Pseudosulfitobacter sp. DSM 107133: one gene and its partner. The protein of the gene in region 1 binds, or shares a complex with, the protein of each later gene. Links are inferred from orthologs where the notes say so. Each region holds a gene or a part of one and is shown on either strand. Other genes may lie near its edges. The genes, in order: dnaG and DSM107133_RS11505.

Evidence for each region.
Region 2: the proteins of dnaG (region 1) and DSM107133_RS11505 are in contact, whole or in part, in a crystal structure (PDB 2R6A), measured with the Geobacillus stearothermophilus proteins. The link is inferred for Pseudosulfitobacter sp. DSM 107133 from one-to-one orthologs. Residues at the interface, in WP_049624496.1 of Geobacillus stearothermophilus: Lys456, Leu457, Leu458, Pro459, Ala460, Asn463, Ala464, Leu467, Leu535, Leu536, Ile537, Ala538, Gln544, Glu545, Asp548, Tyr549, His552; in WP_033016901.1 of Geobacillus stearothermophilus: Ser13, Glu15, Ala16, Gln18, Glu91, Leu92, Asp94, Ala95, Val96, Pro97, Thr98, Ala99, Ala100, Asn101, Tyr104, Tyr105, Ile108.

What each region holds. Positions count from the first base shown.
Region 1 is NZ_CP085154.1:2,955,903-2,967,636, forward strand. The notes cover bases 1-2,981. They hold dnaG (DNA primase), read right to left. Parts: upstream 2,494-2,981; coding sequence 508-2,493; downstream 1-507. Other genes in these bases: rpoD (RNA polymerase sigma factor RpoD), read right to left, coding at 1-373; DSM107133_RS14635 (hypothetical protein), read right to left, coding at 2,626-2,934; DSM107133_RS14640 (sarcosine oxidase subunit gamma family protein), read right to left, coding at 2,975-2,981. Also shown: more of DSM107133_RS14640, read right to left, coding at 2,982-3,523; DSM107133_RS14645 (sarcosine oxidase subunit alpha family protein), read right to left, coding at 3,528-6,461; DSM107133_RS14650 (sarcosine oxidase subunit delta), read right to left, coding at 6,458-6,721; DSM107133_RS14655 (sarcosine oxidase subunit beta family protein), read right to left, coding at 6,807-8,081; DSM107133_RS14660 (Glu/Leu/Phe/Val dehydrogenase), read right to left, coding at 8,276-9,706; DSM107133_RS14665 (hypothetical protein), read right to left, coding at 9,815-9,970; DSM107133_RS14670 (TadE/TadG family type IV pilus assembly protein), read left to right, coding at 10,034-11,467; DSM107133_RS14675 (TadE/TadG family type IV pilus assembly protein), read left to right, coding at 11,464-11,734. UniProt on the Escherichia coli protein: RNA polymerase that catalyzes the synthesis of short RNA molecules used as primers for DNA polymerase during DNA replication.
Region 2 is NZ_CP085154.1:2,350,067-2,361,708, reverse strand. Bases 4,589-7,477 are described here. They hold DSM107133_RS11505 (replicative DNA helicase), read right to left. Parts: upstream 6,837-7,477; coding sequence 5,340-6,836; downstream 4,589-5,339. Other genes in these bases: DSM107133_RS11500 (orotate phosphoribosyltransferase), read right to left, coding at 6,999-7,477; alr (alanine racemase), read right to left, coding at 4,589-4,969. In the rest of the region: DNA repair protein RadA, read right to left, coding at 1-867; DSM107133_RS11530 (DNA repair protein), read right to left, coding at 1,012-1,746; DSM107133_RS11525 (paraquat-inducible protein A), read right to left, coding at 1,865-2,368; DSM107133_RS11520 (ATP-binding cassette domain-containing protein), read right to left, coding at 2,416-3,162; DSM107133_RS11515 (ABC transporter permease), read right to left, coding at 3,159-3,932; more of alr, read right to left, coding at 3,929-4,588; more of DSM107133_RS11500, read right to left, coding at 7,478-7,679; pyrC (dihydroorotase), read right to left, coding at 7,756-8,790; DSM107133_RS11490 (phosphoadenosine phosphosulfate reductase), read right to left, coding at 8,829-9,746; DSM107133_RS11485 (glycosyltransferase family 2 protein), read right to left, coding at 9,845-10,909; DSM107133_RS11480 (FkbM family methyltransferase), read right to left, coding at 10,906-11,607; DSM107133_RS11475 (glycosyltransferase family 2 protein), read right to left, coding at 11,611-11,642. UniProt on the Escherichia coli protein: The main replicative DNA helicase, it participates in initiation and elongation during chromosome replication. Travels ahead of the DNA replisome, separating dsDNA into templates for DNA synthesis.

The DNA of each region.
Region 1 (11,734 bases):
CCATCTCGCGCAGGTACATGCGCACCGGATCGTCAGTGCGGTCCAGTTTTTCCGAGGTGCCCGAGCCCAGCGTGATTTCACGCGTGCCTTCGGTGGTGGCCAACTCGGTAGAACCCTTGCCCTCTTCGTCCTCGGCTTCCTCGTCCTCGATGATGTTGATGCCCATTTCGGACAGCATCGACATCACGTCTTCGATTTGTTCGGAACTGACCTGATCGGGGGGCAGAACGGTGTTCAGCTGGTCATAGGTGATATAGCCCTTTTCACGGGCTTCGGCGATCATCTTCTTGACGGCCGCCTGACTCATATCAAGCGAGTGACCGGTATCGGAATCGTCGGTCTTGGCGTCTTCGTTTGTGTCTTTCGCGGCCATCGGTTGCTCCTGTTCAAGCACTCCTGTCGCGAATCACCCCAAGGTGATTCGGCTAACAGGGAATCATTCACGATTCGGGTGATTCGGCCACCCGTGTAACGTTATTTTCCCAAGGTTTCCCAACGAAAACCTCATTAGTGTTGTTTTCTGCCCCGCTTCGAGAAGTCGATAGCGTCGAACATCGCGCGGCTGCGGGTCACTTCGTCTTTTTCCATCTTCACGCCGTTGTCGGCGGTTACAAAGTCGCCGCTGCCCTCTTTCTGGGTGCTGCGGTTGGCGCTGTCTGCGGCTTCTGCGGCCTGGCTTAGCCGCCAGGTCACACCTTCGTCTGCCACGCCGGTCAGGTCTTCGGCCGCATCGGCGATTTCTGCGTCCAGTCCACGTGCCGCTGAAAGTTTCGCAAGCTCTTCGGCCACGGTGATCCGGGCCATGTCGGCGTTGCCGGGGGTGCGGATGCAGGGGACGATAGCGACATGGCTTGCATTCAGCAGGTTTTCAAGGGCTTCGGGCCCGCGTGCGCTGGAAATCTTTTCACGCAACACCTCTGCACCCTCATGTGCATGGCGCAGGATCAGGTCGCGCAGGGCGGCGTTTTCGGGGTTGATGCAGCGCAGTCTTTCCAGTGGCGTTTCAAAGCTTTCCACCACTTCGGGGCAGGTGATCAGCGCCGCCAGAATCACCGATTCGCGCAACATATGCGGAACCTTGTCACCCGCAGCAGCCGCCAGCGCCGAGGATTTGGTGGATTGCAACGGCACCGGCGCAGGTTGCCATTTGCCAAAGCCGCCGCCACTGCGCTGCCCGCCCGAACGTGCCCCACCCGTCGCCGCGCGTTGCGGGCGGAACAACTGAAAGCGCAGTTCCTTGATCTCCTGCCCGTAGTGATTGCGGATCGACGGATCGGCGATGGTCTTGATCTTTTCCCGCAGCGCCTTGTCCAGCGCTGCCTTGCGTTCGGGGCTGTCAAAAACCCGGCCTTCGGTCTCGCGTTGCCAAAGCAGACGCACCATCGGCATCGCCCCGTCCAGCAGCTTTTGCAGCGCAGGCGCGCCCGAGGATTTCAGCAAATCGTCGGGGTCCTGCCCTTCGGGCATCATCGCAAAGCGCAGGGATTGCCCCGCCTCGACCAGCGGCAATGCCAGATCAATCAGCCGCATCGCCGCGCGCAGGCCCGCAGTGTCACCATCCAGCGCGATGATGGGTTCGGGTGCCACACGCCACAACATTTGCAGCTGGTTTTCGGTGATCGCGGTGCCCAGCGGGGCCACAGCCGCCTCGAACCCCGCCTCGGACAGGGCGATCACGTCCATATACCCTTCGGCCACGATCAGCGGCATACCCTTGCCCGCAGCCGTGCGGGCCGGGCCGTGATTGTACAGGCTGCGGCCCTTGTCGAACAGTTCGGTTTCGGGCGAATTCAAATACTTGGCGTTGTCATTCGGGTCCATCGCGCGCCCGCCAAAGGCGGTGCAGCGTCCGCGTGCGTCGCGGATCGGAAACATGATGCGGCCCCGGAAGGTGTCATAGGGCTTGCCGCCCTTCTGGCTGGGCTTGGCCAGACCCGCGCCGATGATCAGCTCATCACTGATATTCTTCGACTTCAGGTGATCCCACAGCCCCTGCCACACATCGGGGGCAAAGCCGATTTCCCAACGATCCAGCGCTTGCTGGCTGAGGCCACGCCGTTCGAGATAAGCGCGCGCCTCGGACGCGACGCCGGTTTTCAGTTGCAGCCGGTAGTATTGCACCGCCTGCTCCATGACCTCGGCCAGTTGCGTGCGGGTGTCGGCCTTTTGCTGGGCTTGCGGGTCGCGCTGGGGCATCGGCATGCCTGCCTCGCCTGCCAGAATGCGCACCGCTTCGATGAAATCGACATTCTCGGTCTCGCGCACGAACGAAATCGCGTCGCCTTTGGCGTGGCAGCCAAAGCAATAGTAGAATCCCTTGCGGTCATCGACGTGAAAACTGGCGGATTTTTCCTGATGGAACGGGCATGGCGCCCACAGGTCGCCCTTGGCCTGATTGGATTTCCGGCTGTCCCACATGACCTTTCGGCCCACAACCTGTGCAAGGCTGAGGCGGGTGCGCAGTTCATCAAGGAATCCGGGGGGCAGGCTCATGCCCTATTATATCGTATCGCGCGCGCTCAGAGTCCAGATGCGGCGCGATACGCTTTTGTTTCTATCGCCCGGCCCCGTTGCGGCTGCGGGAGCCTCCGGCGGGGATATTTGCGGCCAAAAGAAACGGGTGGGTTATTGTTGCAGGCAAAGCTCCGACCATGCGGCCCCAAGGTCCTTGGACTTCAGGTCTTTGCGTTTTTGCTCGTAAACCCAGGGAGTGATGATCGGGATGGCGGCGTTATAGCCTTCGGGCCAGGTGGGATCGTTGGCAAGAAGGGTTTCGGACACCTTGCGTTCCTTGACCCCATCAACACGCGCAGCCTGCACAGCCGAGACGATGGCGGCCTGATAGGCGCAGCTTTGTTCTTTGGTGTCTGCTGCAAAGGCAGCAGTGGACAGGCCGGCAACGGCCAGAGTGGCAATCATTATGGAACGGGTCATGGCGGGCCTCTTGGGGTCTGCGTTATATGTTTGGTGCTATCTAATGCCGTACGGCAAGGCTTTCCATCGCCGTGACAAGATCGTGAACCAGTGTTGCCGCCATGCTGCGAAATACAAGGATCAGAAAGCTGTCGTTGCCTGTGCGGGTGATCGACGCGGTCATGTGGCCCAGTTGGGTGCGCACGGTGTGGCCCTGTTTGAAGGTGGCGGGCGACAGATCGACCGGCACCAGCCGCGCCAGCACCGCGCGCGCGTCATCGCCTGACAGGGTCACGCAGGCCCATGCGTCCGACTGGTCGCTTAGCGCGGCGTGATCGGCCAGCGTGGCGTCAGGCGCGGGGCCTGCCAGCAGGGCAAGTTCGCGGCCAAACCAGATCGCGCGCGCGCCGTCCTTGCCAGTAGTGCGGTTGGGCGCAGGAAAGGCCATGCCATGGGCGGCCTTGAGCGCCTCAGAGATCGCATTGCCCTTGTACGGCGCGACCGAGGTCAGCAGGCCAAGGTCGGTTTCCGTCAACGTGCAGGTGCCCACGGTCCGGGGCAGCAGCCCCGCGCAGGGCGATGTTGCGGTCAGGGTCAGTGCATCAGCCATATCATCAACCGCGTGCGCGGCCTCCTTCCGGGTCCAGGAACACAGGGGCGCAAACCTCGACAACCGTGTCGATGCCGCGCAGGGCGTCCACAAATCGCAAGCGGTCGCCGTGCCGCTCTGCCCCGTCGCGGACAAAACCAAGGCCGATGTAATGGCCAAAGTCGGGCGAGAAGGCGACCGAGGTCACATAGCCCTGATCGTTTTCAGGCACCGCATCAGACCCTTCGGAATACAAATGCGCCCCTGCGGTCAGTTTCTTGATGGCCCCCGCGGGTTTGAGCCCCACCAGCTGGGCACGGTCCTCGTCCACCAGACCCGCGCGCGCGGCCATCGTCTTGCCGATACAGTCCTTTTTGGTCGAGATCATCCGCTCCATGCCGATGTCAAAGGCAGTAACCCGACCGTCGATCTCGGAATGGGTGATAAAGCCCTTTTCGATGCGCAGCACGTTCAGTGCCTCCATGCCGTAGGCCCCGCCCTCCAGCGCCTCGGCCCGTTTGACCAGCACCCGGAACAGCGCATCGCCATAGCGCGCGGGCACCGCCAGTTCATAGGCATGTTCGCCCGAGAACGAGATGCGGAACAGCCGCGCGTCGATCCCTGCCACACGCACCGGACCGCAGGCCATGAAAGGCCAGCTGTCATTGTCAATCGCCGTCTCAACCAGCCCGTTTACCAGATCGCGCGCTTTTGGGCCTGCGAGGGCAAACTGTGCCCATTGCTCGGTGACAGACATGATCCGCACATCCCACTCGGGATGCAGCGCCTGCGTGATAAACTCCAGATGGCGCATCACTGGCCCCGCGGCGGCGGTTGTGGTGGTCATGACAAAATGCCTCTCACCCAGCCGTGCGGTGGTGCCGTCGTCCATCACGAACCCGTCTTCGCGCAGCATCAGACCATAGCGCACCCGCCCGACATTGAGCGTGGAAAACATGTTGGTATAGGCGAAATCCAGCAGCCTGGCGGCATCCGGCCCCTGAATGTCGATCTTGCCCAGCGTGGACACGTCGCAAACGCCCACGGCGTTGCGCACATAGCCGACCTCGCGGTCACAGGATTGTCGCCAGTTGCTTTCGCCCCTGCGCGGGAAATAGCTGGGGCGATACCAAAGCCCCGCCTCGATCATCGGCGCGCCCATGGCGATGCTGGCAGCATGCGAAGTGGTCAGACGTTCGGGCGCAAACCCCTTGCCCCGCGCGCCCGCGCCAAGGGCGGCCAGGGTGACCGGCGTATAGGGCGGGCGGAAGGTTGTGGTGCCGGTCTCGGGAATGCCGCGCCCCGTCGCGTCGGCCAGCACCGCCAGCGCGCCCACATTCGAGTTCTTGCCCTGATCGGTCGCCATCCCTTGCGTGGTATAGCGTTTCATATGTTCGACCGAGCGGAAGTTTTCGGTGGCGGCCTGCTTCACATCCTTGACCGTCACGTCGTTCTGGAAGTCCAGCCAGGCGCGCCCCTTGCCCGCCACGGCCCACAGCGGGGAAATCGCATAAGCGGCATCATCGGCCACCGGCACCGCGACATCCGCCACCGACCGGCCCAAGTCGCGCAGCACCGCCCGAGCAGCCTCGGCGCCAGAGGTCAGGCAGCCTTGGGTCGAAAACACGCCCAGTGCCGCCCCTGCAACGGTCATGCCCGGAATCGCCCCCGCCATCGGCACAAAGCTGGCAAGGCTGTCGTCCCATACGGGCCGTCCGTTCATATGGCAGGTCAGATGCACCGAGGGGTTCCAACCACCGGACATGGCCAGACAGTCGGTCGCCAGCTTGTCCTGTCCCGAGGTGGTCCGGTAGGTGATCGCATCCAGCCCCGTGCGGCCCGTGCTGTTGCACACCTGCGCACCACGGATCAGGCGATAATCGCCCTGCGTCTGCGCATCCGGGCGGCTGTCGAGCACGGCGGTCACATGAACGCCCGCGTCAATCAGGTCCAGCGCGGTGCGGTGGGCCGCGTCGTTGTTGGCAAAGACGGTGACCGCCCTGCCCGGAGCAACGCCCCAACGGTTCAGATAGGCGCGCACGGCCCCCGCCGTCATGATACCGGGGCGGTCGTTGTTCTGGAACGCGATGGGCCGCTCCAGCGCGCCCGCGGCCAGAATGCTGCGCTGTGCGACAATCCGCCAGAAGGTCTCGCGCGGCAGCCGCCCGTCGGGGCGCGCGATGTGGTGCGACACCCGTTCCAGCGCGCCATAAGTGCCCTGATCATAGGCCCCGGTAACCGTGGTGCGTGTCATCAGGCGCACGTTGTCCATGCCTGCCAGTTCGGCCAGCACTTCGGCGGCCCAATCGGCCCCCGCCAGCCCGTCGACCGCATCTGTCTCGGCCAGCAACCGCCCGCCCATCTGCGCGTCTTCGTCGGCCAGTATCACATCGGCCCCCGACCGCGCCGCAACCAGCGCCGCCATCAGACCCGCAGGGCCCGCGCCGATCACCAGCAGATCGCAGAAGGCAAAGGCTTTCTCGTAGCGGTCCTGATCCGCTTGTCCGCTCAGCGCACCAAGGCCAGCGGCGCGCCGGATCGCCGGTTCGTACACCTTCTCCCAAAAGGCGCGCGGCCACATGAATGTCTTGTAATAGAACCCTGCCGACAGAAACGGCGCGGCCAGATCGTTGACCGCCAGCAGATCAAGATTCAGCGAAGGGAACGCATTCTGCGACCGCGCTTCCAATCCTTCGTACAGCTCTTGCGTGGTGGCCCGCACGTTGGGTTCGCGCGCTGCCCCCGTGCCCACCGTCATCAGCGCATTGGGTTCCTCGCTGCCCGCCGTCAGCACGCCGCGCGGGCGGTGGTATTTGAAAGAACGGCCCATCAGCCGCACATCGTTTGCCAACAACGCCGAGGCAATCGTGTCGCCGTCAAAGCCCTGATAGTCGATCCCGTCAAAGCGGAAATTCACCGTGGTGCTGCGGTCGACGCGCCCCTTGCCTGCAACCCTCATTGCGCCACCTCTGACGCCAGCCGCGCGCCTGATACCGCATGGGTCACCGTGTTGCGCGTCACCACCAGCCACGCGCCACAGCCTGCGTCATGGCTCCACAGCTCGTCCAGATCGCCGGGCAGGTTCTCGCGCAGGTGCACATAATCGTCCCACGCAGTCGCATCCGCATCCGGCGCAGGCCGGTGCAGCGCCAGCGCGGCCCCTTGATAATAAAACTCGCGGCGGTCCCGTTCTCCGCAAATCGGACAAGGCAAGCGCATGGTCTGTTCCCCTTGATGCGGCAGGCCCGCATCTTCTCGTGTTCAAAAAATCCCTGGCCCAGGCTCCCGTCCAAAGCCCCGGACGCTAGTGTAGATTGTGCTGAGACCCGCTGGCCTCTTCGTCCAAAATTCCCCGCCCGGTGCGGAAACGGTCCAGCCGGTGCGCCGTGGCAACCGGATGCGGTGTGTCCGTGGCCAGCAAATGCGCAAAGGTGTGCCCCGAGGCTGGTGTCGCCTTGAACCCGCCATAGCACCAGCCGCAGTTCACATAGAGCCCGTCGATATGGGTGCGGTCGATCACCGGTGACCCATCAGGCGTCATGTCCATGATCCCGCCCCAACTGCGCAGCATCCGCGCCTTGCCGATCACCGGCATCAGGGTCATCGCTGCCTCGACCACATGTTCTGCGGTGGGCAGGTTGCCCCGCGCGCCGTAGCTGGAATACATGTCCAGATCACCGCCAAAGACCAGCCCGCCCTTGTCCGACTGGCTGATATAGAAGTGGCCCATGCCATAGGTCACCACATGGTCGATACAGGGTTTCAGCCCCTCGGTGACAAAGGCCTGCAGGACGTGGCTTTCAATCGGCAGCCGCATCCCCGCCATCGCCGCCACCTGGCTGGACCGGCCCGCGACCACCATACCGACCTTTTTGGCGCGGATCGCCCCGCGCGTGGTCTGCACCCCGCGCACGGCCCCGTTTTCAATGTCGATGCCGGTGACTTCGCAGTTCTGGATCAGATCAACGCCCCGGCTGTCGGCACTGCGCGCAAAGCCCCAGGCCACCGCATCATGGCGCGCGGTGCCGCCGCGTTTGTGGTACAGCCCGCCATAGATCGGAAAGCGGGTCTGGTCGAAATCCAGATAGGGCAGCACCCGCTTTACGCCTGCGCGGTCCAACAGGATGGCGTCGTCGCCCTGTGCGATCATCTGGTTGCCACGCCGCGCAAAACCGTCGCGCTGCCCGTCGGAATGGAACAGGTTGATGATGCCGCGCTGGGAATGCATCACGTTGTAGTTCAGGTCTTCTTCCAACCCTTCCCACAGTTTCAGCGAATGGCTGTAGAACTCGGAATTGCCGGGCAGCATGTAGTTGGCGCGCACAATCGTGGTGTTACGCCCCACGTTGCCGCCGCCAAGGTATCCTTTTTCCAGCACCGCCACATTGGTGATGCCATGTTGCGATGCCAGATAATGCGCCGTGGCCAGCCCGTGACCGCCACCGCCGATAATGATGATGTCATATTCGGGCTTGGGCGCAGGGTCGCGCCAGTGTGGTGTCCAGCCGGTGTTGCCGGTCAGGCCCTCTTTCAGAACCCGCAGGCCGGAGAACCCTTTCGTCAACCGATCAAAGCCCATGTCCCATCCTTTTCCCAAAGCACGCACAGGCAGGCTGGCGCATCAGATCAAAAGTATCAATGGGGCACCGGCAATCCACCCAGATTACCGACATCGACCATCATACCAGCGACACCAGGTTCAGCAGCGTCAGGGTGCGGTGCGTTTCGATCAGACAAAAGAGCGGGCAGAGGGGGGCCCCTGCCCGCATCAGATCACAGACCTTTGGCGCGATAGCTGGTCGCCACGCGGTCAATCGACACCAGATAGGCAGCGGTGCGCAGATCCTTGACATCGTCGCGCGAGCGCCAGACCTCGGCCATGGCCTGATAGGCCGTGCGCATCGTGTCTTCGAGACCCGAGCGCACCAGTTCAAGCTCCCCCGCGCCGCGCAGGTATTTGGTCTTGAAATCAGGCGACAGGGTCCAGCCCAGTTCCTTGTCCTTGGACAGCCGCTCCAGTTCTTCCACGATCAGCTGGTGGCGCGCCTCTTCCTGACGCCGCCCCATACGGCCAAAGCGGATGTGGCTCAGGTTCTTGACCCATTCGAAATAGGACACCGTCACACCGCCCGCGTTGGCAAACATGTCTGGAATGATCACACAGCCCTTTTCGCGCAGGATGTCGTCAGCCCCCGCCGTCACCGGACCGTTCGCAGCCTCGATAATCAGGGGCGCCTTGACGCGCTCGGCGTTGCCAAGGTTGATCACCCCCTCAAGCGCCGCCGGGATCATGATGTCACAATCGGCCTCAAGCACTGATGAACCATCCTCGACATAGGTCGCGTTGGGGTAACCTTTGACACCGCCATGTTCACGGATCCATTTTGCCACCGCTTCGACATCAACACCCTTGGCATCGGTCAGCGCGCCGTCGCGTTCGATAATGCCAGTCACCAACGCGCCATCTTCCTCTGACAGGAACTTGGCAGCGTGATACCCCACGTTGCCCAGACCCTGCACGATCACGCGCTTGCCTTCCAGCGTGCCGGTCAGGTTGGCCTTGGCCACGTCCTGCGGATGGCGAAAGAACTCTTGCAGCGCATATTGCACGCCGCGCCCCGTCGCTTCGACACGGCCCTGAATCCCGCCCGCATGGGGTGGTTTACCCGTCACGCAGGCCTTGGCGTTGATGTCTGTGGTGTTCATCCGCGCATACTGATCGGCAATCCATGCCATTTCACGTTCACCCGTGCCCATGTCAGGGGCCGGTACGTTCTGGCTGGGATGGATCAGGTCGCGTTTGGCCAGCTCATAGGCAAAACGGCGGGTGATCAGCTCAAGCTCGTGTTCCTCGTATTCGCGCGGGTCGATGCACAAACCACCCTTTGAGCCGCCAAAGGGTGCCTCGACCAGGGCGCATTTGTAGGTCATCAGGGCCGCCAGCGCCTCGACCTCGTCCTGGTTCACGCCCAGCGAATAGCGGATCCCCCCCTTGACCGGCTCCATATGCTCCGAGTGAACCGAGCGGTATCCGGTAAAGGTCTGGATCTTGCCGCGCAGGCGCACGCCAAAGCGTACCGTGTATGTGGCGTTGCAAACCCGGATTTTCTCTTCAAGGCCGGGCGGCAAATCCATCAATGCGACAGCCCTGTTGAACATCAAATCCACGCTTTCGCGGAAACTGGGTTCTTGCACGTTGCTCATGACACTTCCTTTGATCGCGACTCGATTCCTTCGAGACAACTGACTCCAACCTATGACGAAGCGATTAAGACTTGCGACTTTTTTAGGCATATTTTGCAGAATAAACGTTCAATCCAGCGGGCAATTGCAGGCAGAAACAATCTTCAACCCAATCCCATTACTGTCGACCAAACCGCCCGCAAAGCGCCACAATTGACGCAAAAACACCGTAAAACCACAGTGATTGCTCCATTCCGCCTGATTCTCACCACAATCGGCATCCATTAAGGACGCTGGTGAATTGGCCTGTGCGGTCGAATTTGCACATAACAATATTGGACCTGCATCATGACACGCATTTTTCGTGACACGAAAACCGGATCAGTCTCGGCACATACCTGCGGTTTGCGCGGATCAATGCGTGCATTCGTCGATGACGACGATGGGTCGATGACCATTTTCGCCTGCTTCCTCTTGATGATGATGCTGCTGGTTGGCGGCATCGGTGTCGACCTGATGCGCGGCGAAATGGAGCGCACGCGGCTTCAGAACACAATCGACCGCGCGGTTCTGGCCGCCGCCGATCTGGACCAACAGATGTCACCCGAAGCGGTGGTCACCGACTATTTCGAAAAATCCGGTCTGGGCGACTATTTGCAAAGCGTCACAGTGGACGAGGGTCTGAACTACCGGACCGTTACGGCGCGCGCCCGGACCAGCTCGAAAACCCAGTTCATGAGACTGATGGGCGTGTCGGAATTGAACGTGCCCGCCGTTGGCACTGCCAGCGAACGGATTGCCAATGTCGAAATTTCGCTGGTTCTGGATATTTCCGGCTCGATGTCCTCGAACAGCAAGATCGAGAACCTGCGCGATGCAGCAGGTGTTTTTGTCGATACTGTCATCCGCCCCGAAACCGACGATCTCGTGTCCCTGTCGCTGGTGCCCTATTCCGAGCATGTGAACGCCGGTAAAATGATTTTTGACGAACTGAATACCATTCACCGTCACAACTTTTCATATTGCCTGGAAATACCGGATTCGGAATTCAGCTCTGCCGCGTTTGACTTGACCCGCACCTATGACCAGATGCAGCACTTTCAATGGAACTATGACGGTTACAACAACGACCGCACGGATACCGTTTGCCCGCAATACAACTATGAAACAATCACACCACTTAGCCAGAACGCCACACGCCTGAAAGCACAGATTAGCAAATTCCAGCCCCGTGCCGGTACGTCGATCTTTCTGGGTATGAAATGGGCCACCGCCCTTCTGGACCCGTCCTTTCGCCCTGTCGTCAACAACCTGATCACAGACAACAACATCGACAGCGCGTTTTCTGGGCGTCCCGTTGCCTATGACGATCAGGAAACCCTGAAAACCATCATTCTGATGACCGATGGCAAGAACGACCGCTCGAACCGCATCGCCGACTGGGCCTATGACTCCAGCAGCGACTACGTTCACTGGAGCAACTACAACTTCAACTGGTACCTCAGCCGCTACGTCAACTATTATGACCGCAAGTACTTTTATGTATCGAACTACTACACAGCCTCGCAAGGCGACTATTTGCTGGACAACATTTGCGACGCCGCCAAGGAAAAGGGCATTGTGATCTGGGCCATCGGCTTCGAGGTCGACGACCACGGTGCCGAGCAGATGAAGAACTGCGCCTCGACACCCAGCCACTTTTTCCGGGTCGAAGGTGTCGAGATCACCGAAGCGTTCAAGGCCATTGCCCGCACCATCAACCAACTGAGGCTGACACAATGATACGCAAGTTCATCAAAAGCCTGCGCAGGTTCAAAAAAGACGACCGCGGCTTTATGCTGGTCGAATTCGCGCTGGCGATCCCGCTGATCTTCACCATGTTCCTGACCTCGGTGGAACTGGGCATCTATACGACCCGCCAGATTTTTCTGGACCGCGGCATGGAGATGACCATTCGCCTGGTGCGCCTGAACACCGGCAAGAATTATTCACATGCCGAGCTCAAGGACAGTATCTGCCATTTCTCCGGCTTCCTGCCCGATTGCGACA
Region 2 (11,642 bases), 600 kb from region 1 along the record:
GGCGCTGGGTCTGCCACGCTCGGACAGAAACAGCGCCGAAGGGTTGGTGACCTGTTCCAGCCCGCGCCCGGTCATTTCAAACACGCCGATTTCATCGGCAGGGCCAAAACGGTTCTTGACCGCGCGCAGGATGCGGAACTGGTGGCCGCGTTCGCCTTCGAAATACAGCACCGTGTCGACCATATGTTCGACCACGCGGGGGCCTGCAATCTGGCCGTCCTTGGTGACGTGACCGACAAGGATGACCGAGACGCATTTGCGCTTGGCAAAGGTTGTCAGCTCGTGCGCGGCGGACCGCACCTGACTGACCGAGCCGGGCGCGCTGTCGACCGTGTCGGACCACATGGTCTGGATCGAATCGATGATCGCAAGGCCGGGGCGTTCGGCCTCGAGCGTGGTCAGGATGTTGCGCAGGTTGGTTTCCGATGCCAGTTGCACGGGCGCATCCGACAGGCCCAGACGCTTGGCACGCATCCGCACCTGTGCCGTGGCTTCTTCGCCGCTGACATAGATCGTCTTGACGCCCGCGCGGGCGAATTCGGCTGCCGCTTGCAGCAACAGGGTCGATTTGCCGATGCCCGGATCGCCCCCGACCAGCAGCGCCGAGGCAGGCACAAGCCCGCCGCCCAGCACGCGGTCAAGCTCGTCGATGCCCGAATGGGTGCGAGGGGGCGGTGATTCTTCGGTTTGCAGGTCTGTGAGCGTGATGGCCGCGCCGCGATTTGCGCCAAGGGATTTCTTGCCGCCCGCGGACAGCCCCGCGTCCTCGACAATGGTGTTCCAGTCGCCACAGCCGTCGCAGCGCCCCGACCATTTGCTATGTGTCGCGCCGCAGGCGGTGCAGGTGAAGGAGGGTGATTTGGCCATGGCACTGATGTGCCTGACGCGGGCGGGGGCGTCAAAAGGTAAATGCGGGGTGGGGGTGTTTGGGAGCGGTTAAAGGGGGCGCTGCCCCCCGCGTCTGCGACGCGTCCCCCGGAGTTTATCCGGCAAGATGAAGGAGCGGGCGGATTATTCTGCGGCTTTGGGCACCATTTTGGTGACGGTGTTGTCGGTGGCGATAATGGTTTCAAGGCCCAGCTCGGGCAGCACCTCGCGCATTTCGCCGCGCAGGCGGTCCAGTTGGGCGGCTGCAACCGCCTCTTCGAGTTCGATGTTGGTCAGCCAGTGCTTGAATTCGGAGCTGATGGATTTGGCGTGTTCCAGGCGGGTGTTGAACTGGTCCACCTCGTATTGGCGTTGTTCCAGGAATCCGCGGGCGCGGGCGACATGGGTGTCCGAATAGACCTCGGCCAACTCTTTGGAAATATGCGACATTTGGGCCGCGACGTCGAGCAGTGCAGGCTCTAACGAGCTCAGGTCGGGATGGTCGCGCAGGTATTCCAGACGTTCGCGCATCGAATCGAATTCGGTCGAAAAGCGGAAAACATCGCCGCGATCTGCCGCGTGAACGGCGGCATAGGCGCGACTGATGTCGGTCATGTTGACCGAGAAATCGCGGTGGGCGTTTTCAAGTTGCATGGTGCGCAGCGCACTGGGCAGGAAAAAGCACAGGCAGGTGGCAAAGATGGTCAGGCCAATCTGGGCGTACATGCCAGCCAGCGGCACCGGCGCGCCGTTCCAGTCAACCTGAAGGTCGACCCAGGGCAATTTGCCAGACAATGACATGGCTGTTGCCCCCAGCAGGGCCAGCGCTGTCAGGATGAACAATGCCAGCGCCGCGCGCTGCATCAGGAATCGGATCAAAAATGCGAACGAGCGAATAAAATTTGTCAAATGTCTTTCCCCCAGAAAAACCTCTTATCGGCAAGTATACGCCGATAAGAAGGCAACTCATAAGGAGATTTTTTGTTCCCGATGTCCGCTATCTGATTTCCGGGTTGTTGTGTTGCGGCATCTTCGCGGCAGGTGTTTCCATTTCTGACACAATTTCAGCCGGTTGCCGCCTTTGTTCTGTGCGCCAGCCGATCCAGAGCGAGGCAAGAATACACGCGGTGAAAAGATAAAGCCCCCAGGCCACTTCAATGCGTCCAACGCCGATTCCCTTGGTCAGGGTGATATACAGTGCGATCAGGAAAATGTCGGCCATCGCAAATTTGCCAAGAAGATGCAGCGCAGGCAGGCAGCGCGCGCTGAGCAGGTTCCAGTGCAGCAGGGCCAGGCCGATGGTCTTGAGGTAAGGGGCAAACAGCGCAAAAACCGTGACCATCAGCGCCAGGAAAACGTCCGAGGCCCATAGCGATTGCAGGCCGGTCATCACGCTGATTTCCGACAGGCCGAACAGGGGCAACAGCCCCGCACGCATCAGCGGTGCGAACCACGCAACGGGATAGGCGACCAGCAGGGCAAGGTTGAGATAGCGCAGCATGGGCGCACTTGGGGGCAGGGTGCGGTTCAAGTCAAGCCGGTGCGCGATCAGCGGACCGCAGCGATGGGCCCCGTGGCGCGACCGTGGATGAACTGGTCGACGTAAGGATCTTGGGCCGCGTCCATATCGGCCACCGGCCCCGTCCATTTGATCACACCCTCGTGCAGCATCGCCACGTTGTCCGCAATGGCGCGCACCGAGGACATGTCGTGGGTGATGGTCACCGCAGTCGCGCCCATTTCGGTGACAATTTCGCGGATCAGGTCGTTGATGACGCCCGCCATGATCGGATCAAGGCCGGTGGTCGGTTCGTCGAAGAAGATGATCTCGGGGTCGGCGGCGATGGCGCGGGCCAGCCCCACGCGCTTTTGCATACCGCCCGACAGTTCCGCGGGCAGGCGGTCGGCCACGTCCTCGGTCAGGCCCACACGGCGCAGCTTTTCGATGGCGATGGCGCGGGCCTGATCACGGGGGCGTTTCAGCGATCCGCGCAACAGGCGGAAAGCGACGTTTTGCCAGACCGGCAGGCTGTCGAACAGGGCCGCGCCTTGAAACAACATGCCAAAGCGCGCCAGAAACGCGTCGCGGTCGGTGCGGGTGATGTCGATTCCGTCCACGGTTATGCTGCCCTGTTCGGGCGTGACAAGGCCCAGCACCGCCTTGATCGTAATGGATTTTCCGGTGCCCGAGCCGCCGATGATCACCATCGACGTGCCCTTGGGCACATGCAGGTTCACACCACGCAGAACGTGGTTGCTGCCAAAGGATTTGTGGACGTTTTCAAGTGTAATCATAGCGAGAAGAACAGCCCCGTCAGCACGAAGTTGGCGGCCAGGATCAGGATCGCGGCAGCCTCGACGCTGCCTTTGGTGGCGCGGCCGACACCTTGGGCGCCACGGCCCGAATTCATGCCGAAATAGCAGCCCATGAGCGCGGCGATAAAGCCGAAGACGCCGCCTTTGGCCAGTGACGAAACCACGTCGCGCAGTTCAAGGAAGTTCACCGTGTTTTTCAGATAGGCCGCCGGGTTGAACCCCAGGGTTCCCGTGGACACGGCCCAGCCGCCGGCAATGCCGATCACATCGCCCACCGCCACCAGCAAGGGCACCACAAGGGTTGCGGCCAGCACGCGGGGCACGGTCAGGTATTTCATCGGATGGGTCGAGAGTGTGACCAATGCGTCGATCTGTTCGGTCACCTTCATCGTCGCAATCTCGGCGGCAATCGACGAGGTCACGCGCGCGGCGATCATCAGGCCCACCAGTACGGGGCCAAGTTCGCGCACCATGCCGATGGCGACGATCTGCGGCACAACGGCTTCGGCGTTGAACCGTGCGCCGCCCGCGTAAATCTGCAAGGCCAGCGCGCCGCCGGTGAAAATCGCCGTCAACCCGACCACAGGCAGCGACAGCCAGCCGATGTTCAGCAGCGCGATGGCCAGTTCACGAAAATAGAAGGGGGGGCGCAGCAGGTGGCTGAGGGTTTGCGCCGCATAAAGCGAGACCCGGCCCACCGCCGCCAGCAGCCCAAGCGTTGCGGCACCAATGGCGGCGACAAATCTCATTCGGTGTACCGGCGGGCATAGCGGTGGCCCAGCGAGGTGAGCACCTCATAGCCGATGGTGCCTGCGGCGGTGGCCAGATCGTCAACGCTCTGGTGTGGCCCAAGCAGTTGCAGGCGCGCCGGATCGTGGCCCAGATCGGTGACATCCACGGTGATCAGATCCATCGACACGCGGCCCACGATGGGCAGGGCGGTGTCACCTGCCCAGACCTGCGCCTTGCCTGCGTTGCCCATGGCGCGGATCAGCCCGTCGGCATAGCCTGCGGAAATGGTGGCGATGCGCGAGGGGCGTTGTGCAACCCACATATTGCCGTATCCAACCGACTCGCCCGCAGCCACATCGCGCACCTGAATGACCGGCGCGTCCAATGTCACGACGGCCTCGGATTCGGCATAGGGCAGGCCGCCGTACAGGCCCACACCGGGACGGCACAGGTCAAAGTGGAATTCTTCACCCAACAGCGTGCCACCTGTGGCCGACAGCGAACGCGGGGCGTCGATGCCGTCTGTCATCTCGCGGAATGTGCGCAGTTGCTGGGCGTTCATGGGGTGGTCGGGTTCGTCCGAACAGGCCAGATGCGACATGATCAGCGCGGGGCGTTGGGCTATGGCGATGTCACGCAGGGCGGACCATTCCGACGCTTGCATCCCCAGACGGTTCATCCCGCTGTTCATTTGCAGGCCAAAGGGCGATCCGGGCAGCGCCTCGACATGGCGCAGCATCTGATCCACCGAGTTCAGCAGCGGCGTCAGGCGCCCCTCGCGGATGGCACCGGTGTCGCCGTCCATATGGCCGGAAAACACATAGATGACAGGCCCCTGGCCCAAAGCGGCGCGCAGGGTGGCGCCCTCTTCGGCGGTGGCCACGAAAAAGCTGCGGCAGCCCGCGCGGGCCAGCACCCGTGCCACGACGGGCGCGCCCAGCCCGTAAGCATTGGCTTTGACCACCGCGCCGGTTTCCACCTCGGTGCGCGCGTCAAGTGATTGCCAGTTTCGCGCGATGGCGCCGGTGTCGATTGTCAAAGTCGCTGATGTCATGCGCGGCGTTGTGCCATGTTTGGGTCCGAGGTCAAGGTGTAACGTCCGCTCAAGGTGTCGGAGAAGGCGGAATAGGCGGTGAATGTCTGGTTTGAGGTTGCTGAATGGACCTTGGTGCAGATCGCAAAGAATGTCAGGTTTTAGCCCTGTCAGTTCTTCCCTTTGCGCGGAGTCAAGGCCGAAGGCCGCCGCGCATCGCCGGGCCGTCCGCCGGCACGGCGATTTGGCTGCTGTAGTGTGTAACAGTTAGTTCGGATGTATTTGGCTGCCATAAAGTGCCATGCACGACGGTCGGATCGCCGCACCACGGCCCGTCAATGCGCGGCTTCGCGGTCGTTTGTGAACGGCGGCTTTGCCCCCCATCACCTCCCTAAAACTCCTGCTCGCCTGCGCTCTGCTGCCATGGCTGTACAAGGTTGCCAAAGCGGGTGAACCGTCCCTCAAAGCTCAGCTCGACCGTGCCAATGGGGCCGTGACGCTGCTTGCCGATCACCACCTCGGCGCGGCCGTGCAGGCGTTCCATTTCTTCCTGCCACTTGGCCATCGCTTCCAGATCGTGATCGCCGGGCTTTTCGCGTTCCTTGTAGTATTCCTCGCGGAACACGAACATCACCACGTCGGCGTCCTGTTCGATCGACCCCGATTCCCGCAGGTCCGACAGCTGGGGCCGTTTGTCTTCGCGGCTTTCCACCTGACGCGACAGCTGCGACAGGGCAATGACCGGAATGTCCAGTTCCTTGGCGATGGCTTTCAGGCCCATGGTGATCTCGGAAATCTCGTTCACCCGGTTTTCGGATTTGCCGGTGCCGCGCACCAGTTGCAAATAGTCGACCATCAGCACGTCCAGCCCGTGCGTCCGTTTCAGCCGCCGCGCGCGCGCCGCAAGCTGGCTGATCGGCAGGGCAGGCGTGTCGTCGATATACAGCGGGCAGGCTTCCAGCGACTTGGCTGCATCCACGAAACGGCGGAATTCGGCCTCGGTCATGTCGCCGCGGCGGATCTGTTCGCTGGGCACTTCCGAGGCTTCCGACAGGATACGCGCGGCCAGCTGTTCGGCGCTCATCTCCAGCGAATAGAAGCCCACCACGCCGCCATCAATCGCGCCCTCTGACCCGTCGGGCAGGATGCCGCGTTTGTACGCCTTGGCCACGTTGAACGCGATGTTGGTCGCCAGCGAGGTTTTCCCCATCGACGGACGCCCCGCAAGGATCAACAGATCGGACCGGTGCAACCCGCCCAGCTTCTTGTCCATGTCGATCAGCCCGGTCGAAACGCCAGACAGACCGCCCTCGCGCTGATAGGCAGCGTTGGCGACGTTGACCGCATCGGTCACCGCCTTCAGGAACGACTGGAAACCGCTTTCGGTCTGGCCCTGTTCGGCCAGCTTGTACAGCTGCTGTTCCGCCTCGACGATCTGCTCGCGCGGTTCGGAGGCCACATCGACCTTGGCCGCCTTGGCGCTGATGTCGCGGCCAAGCTGGATCAGATCACGCCGCACCGCCAGATCATAAATCATCTGGGCATAGTCACGCACCGCAAAGGCGCTGATCGCAGCACCGGCAAGACGGGCCAGATAGGCAGGGCCGCCCAGCTCTTTCAGGCCTTCGTCGTCTTCCATGAACGCCTTGAGCGTCACCGGCGAGGCCAGGTTGTTCTTGGCAATACGGGCCGAGGCGATGTCGTAGATGCGCGCGTGCACAGGGTCGTAAAAATGGTGCGGCCCGATGATCGAGGCGACACGGTCGTAAATATCGTTGTTGGTCAGAATCGCACCCAGAAGCTGTTGTTCAGCCTCGATGGAATGCGGCATGGTTTCGGCGGCCTGAACCTCAGGCGCGGCGTTCTGGATACTGCTGATCTCGTTCATTGCTCACCCCGTTTATTGACCCGTCACCCGCGGGTGTCCTGTCTTAGACGGCACCGTGCAGCACAGGCAATCTGGAAATCCTGTGGATAACCTTGATCTGGGGGTGAGTATACATCATCTGGTGTAGATGCGCAGCGCACTAAACCAGATGATGTGGCGGATTTACGCCTTTTTATGCGCTTCCTGCCAGCCGCGCGGGTCGTTCAGGAAGGCTTCGACGCCCTCCAGCGTGGCATCATCAAAAGTGCCCTGTGCCTTGGCTTCGGCCAGCACATCCCACCATGTGCACAGGTGGTGCAGCGCAACCCCATGATCGCCCAAGGTCTTTTCGGTTTCGGGGAAGATGCCATAGTAGAAGATCACCGCCGTGTGCCCGCAGGTGGCGCCGGTTTCGCGAATCGCATCGACGAAAGACAGCTTCGATCCGCCGTCAGTGGTCAGATCCTCGACCAGCAAAACACGCTGGCCTTCGGTCATCACACCTTCGATGCGGGCGTTGCGCCCGTAGCCTTTGGGCTTCTTGCGCACATAGGTCATGGGCAGCGCCATCCGCTCGGCCACCAGTGCGCCAAAGGGGATGCCGGCGGTTTCGCCGCCTGCGACGTTGTCGAAGGCCTCGAAGCCCGCGTTGCGCATGACGGTGACGGTCAGGAAATCCATCAGGGTCGATCGGATGCGCGGATAGGAGATCAGCTTGCGACAGTCGATATAGGTCGGGCTGGGCAGCCCCGAGGCCAGCGTGAACGGGTCTTTGGCATTCAGGTGCACGGCTTCGATTTCAAGCAACATGCGGGCGGTCAGGCGGGCCATTTCGGCGGCGTCGGGATAGCTGGTGGGGATCATGGCGTGCATCCTTGGGCGTTTGGGCGTGTGGAAGCTGTGGGAGCCTCCGGCGGGAGTTTATCGGGCAAGATGAAGGTCAGGTCACGGACCAGTCCAGCGGCATCGCGGGGTCGAACACGGTGACGGGGCCGTCGTCGGTGTCGATGTGTGTGGGGTAGGTCGGTGCGGTTTTGGTCAGGGTCATCATCGTGTCGTTTGCGGGCAGGCCGTAGAAGGCGGGGCCGTTGAGCGAGGTGAAGGCTTCGAGCTTGTCCAGCGCGCTGTCTTGTTCAAAGACCTGCGCCAGGATCGACATGGTGTTGGGCGCGGTAAAGCAGCCGGCACAGCCGCAGGGCAGCAGTTTATTGGCGTCGGTGTGCGGCGCGCTGTCGGTGCCAAGGAAAAAGCGCGCGTTGCCCGAAGTGGCCGCACGGCGCAGGGCCAGACGGTGCGTTTCGCGTTTGGCGACGGGCAGGCAGTAATAATGCGGTTTGATGCCACCGGCCAGGATGTGGTTGCGGTTGATCACCAGGTGGTGCGTGGTGATCGTGGCGCCCAAGGTGTCGTCCTGTGCGCTGGCATAATCGACTGCGTCGGACGTGGTGATATGTTCCATCACCACCCGCAGGCCGGGCGTCGCGCGCCGGATCGGGTCGAGGACGCGGTCGATGAACACCGCCTCGCGGTCGAAAATGTCGATGTCCGCATCGGTGACCTCGCCGTGTACGCACAGCGGCAGGCCGATCTCGGCCATTTTCTCCAGCACCGGGCGCACATTGTCGAAGTTGGCCACGCCCGAGGCGGAATTGGTCGTGGCACCTGCGGGGTACAGCTTGACCGCCTTGACCAGACCCGAGGCATGGGCGGCAGCCACGTCGGCGGCATCCGTGTCCTCGGTCAGGTACAGGGTCATCAGCGGGGTGAAATCCATGCCCGCGGGCAGGGCGGCCATGATCCGGTCGCGATAGGCCTGCGCCTGTGCGCCGGTGACCACGGGCGGCACCAGATTGGGCATGATGATCGCACGGGCGAAATGGGCGGCGGTTTGGGGCAGGACGGCCCGCATCATGGCGCCATCGCGCAGGTGCAGGTGCCAGTCATCGGGGCGGCGGATCGCAAGGGTATCTGTCATGCGCTGCCGTTAGCACGCGGCGCGACAACGCGCCAGCGTCAGTTGCCCAGTTCTTTCAGCTTGCGGGCAAAGCGTGGCGCGTTCATGCGCGCTGTCACGTTCTTGCACAGCGCCTTGACCAGCAGCATGCGCTTGTCGGCTTCCAGCGCGCTGAGCAGGTTGCGCAGATAGGGCGGATGGGCGCGGCGCGCCCGCCACAGGGTGAAAAAGCTGGCATCATCAAGGGTTGCCATCGCCGCCTGTTCCAGCAGCGGTTTCAGCATGTCCATTTCGATCAGGTTGGTCTGGATCGCATCGCCCAGATGGCGGGTGCGCAATTTGTGGACATTGGCACGGGTGAACAGGGCCGCGTGCATGGCGTCCAGGGTTTCACGCGGGTCATAGATGACAAAGGCGCGTTTGGCCGCGTCCAGCATGTCGGGCGCATAGCCGTAGCGTTGGGTGAAATCCGTGCGGCGCATGTCGACAAAGCGGTCGTCCCATTCGGTAACCCGTGCATCCAGCGTGGCCTGTGGCTGGATCGCCAGCACCGTGGCACCGGGCGAAGCGACCGAATAGGCCGCCGCCGCATAGCCGCAAGGGCCGGCACCGTAAAACAGGACTGTTTCGAATTCGTCAAAAAAGCCGTCATCAATCAGTCGGTCGAAATAGGCATAAAGCGCATCGGCGCGAAACCATGTGTCGCCGTCTGATCCGATGCACAGATGCGACCAGCCGTGATCGCGCACCATCTCCCAGCCCAGCGGCACCGCAGATTCAGACAGGGCGCGCATGCCCTGTATGGTTTCGAATGTGACCAGCAGGGTGGTGCCCTGTTCCACAAAGGCGGTGAAATGACGTTTTCCCAAGGGTTCGAAATAGCCGTGTTCTTCGGCAATATCGGCCAGTTTGGTCAGCCATTCGGCTTTGGCGAGGCCCGCAAGCTCGGCGTTGAATGTGGTGGCTGCATCCTGCATCGGGCGTCCTCAATACCAGTACCGTGCGGGCGGACCACACATCTTTGAGTTGAGGATTTACGCGTGAATTAAGGCAAAATTGCGGAAAATTGTTGCGGTTAAGGTGCCTTTGTTGCGGATTTCGAGCTGCTGCGCGCGCGGTTGGCGTATTGTACCATGAACCGTGCGGCCCTTGGCGACACGGGCCGCGTGGGGCCCGCCATCAACAGGCGGCCGAACAGGGCGCGAAACGGTTCTTGTTGCATCAGCGCGTCAAACCGGGCGTGGCGCCAGGCGACGGCCTGTTGGTGCAGCGGGGCAAGGGTTGAATCGGCTTTCAGGGCGGCCAGAACGGGGGCACTGGTGACGGCCATGCGCGCTATGCTGGTGTCGGTATCCGAGCAGAAATTCCGCTCGACCCAGTAATCCAGCCCCAGGGCGTGGTCGGAATGCACTGCGCGGCCCCGATCTGCCTTGAGCACATAGCTTTCCATTGCGCCCAGCGGATAGTGGTTCAGTTGCACCAGCGCAGTGTTCGACCGCCCGAAATTGCTGAACAACCGCTTGGTTTTGAACTGCGCGTCCAGTTCACGCGCTTCACCGTCGAACCAGCGGGACCGGTCCAGCCGCGCGGGATCGGGGTTGCGCGGGCGATGGACCCCCAGTTTGCGATAGGTGCCGTCGTTTTTATACAGGGTTTTGAACATCGACGCCCGCCACGGCCAGTGCAGCACGGCAGGCGCGCATTTGGTAAAGGTGCCGGTGACGGGCGTGTCTGTATAGCGGATCTGGTCGCCATTGCCGAACAGCCGCCATGTCAGCGTGATCGCGGTGGCCTCGGGCAGGGCATCCAGCAGGGCGGGCACGGTGCCGTCGCCCACATGGATGTTGACGAACTCATCCACGTCCAGCGGCAGAATCCAGTCGGCCTGTTGCACGATGTCCAGCTTTTGCGCGTGTTTCAGCGCGGTGAACTGGATGCCACCCTTGTCATAGGGGCCATCGTTGCGGATGTGGGTCAGCCAGCCCTGATCGGCCAGCGCATCCAGCATCACATCGGTGCCGTCTTCGCAATCGTTCGAGAACACCAGGAAATCGGTGAACCCACAGGCGCGGTGATGCGCCAGCCACTCCAGCAGGAACGCCGCCTCGTTGCGGACACACAGGACGGCCAGAACCTTCACGCGGTGGGCCACGCCCTGCGGAACGACACCACCTTGCCCGACGAGCCGCGCGCGTTGTAGTTCAGCCCCGCCTGCATCATCGCGGCAAACACCGCATTCACCCCTTCGGGGCCGATCCATTTGGGGTGCAGTTTTACCACGGCGGCACGCAGGCCTGACAGGTCCAGCTGGGGGACCAGATCCGCTTCCGAGCCTTGAATGTCGACAATGACAACGGTGGGCGACAGCTCCTTGATCAGAGCCTTGGCGTTCAAGACGTCGATCTTTTCGACTTTCGAGGCGGTCGTTTCTTCGCGCTCGACCAGCGATGACATCGACGGGTTCTTGCGCACATAGAAATCAGCGGTGGATTTGCGCGCACCCAGCGTGCCCGCAATGACGCCGGCATTTTCGATGCCGTTCATGGCGAACATCTTGGTCAGATAGGCGGCCAGTTCGGGGTTTGCCTCGACCGCATGAACCATCTTGACGTTTTGCTGTTTGGCCAGCGTGGCCGACACTGCGCCGATACCCGCGCCGATGTCCAGCACCGTGTCTTCGGGCAGGGCAGTGCGGCTGCACGCAGTCACCATGGTGTTTTCGTAGGTGTCCTTGCGCAAGGCCGTGCGGATAGCGGGCGTCATGAACGCCGCCTTGGGATAGCGCAGCCCGCGCGATCTGATGCTGGGCTGCGCATTTACGTCGGTTGTTCCGTCCATCAGTCAGCTCTCCATATCCAGTGCGAGGGCATAGG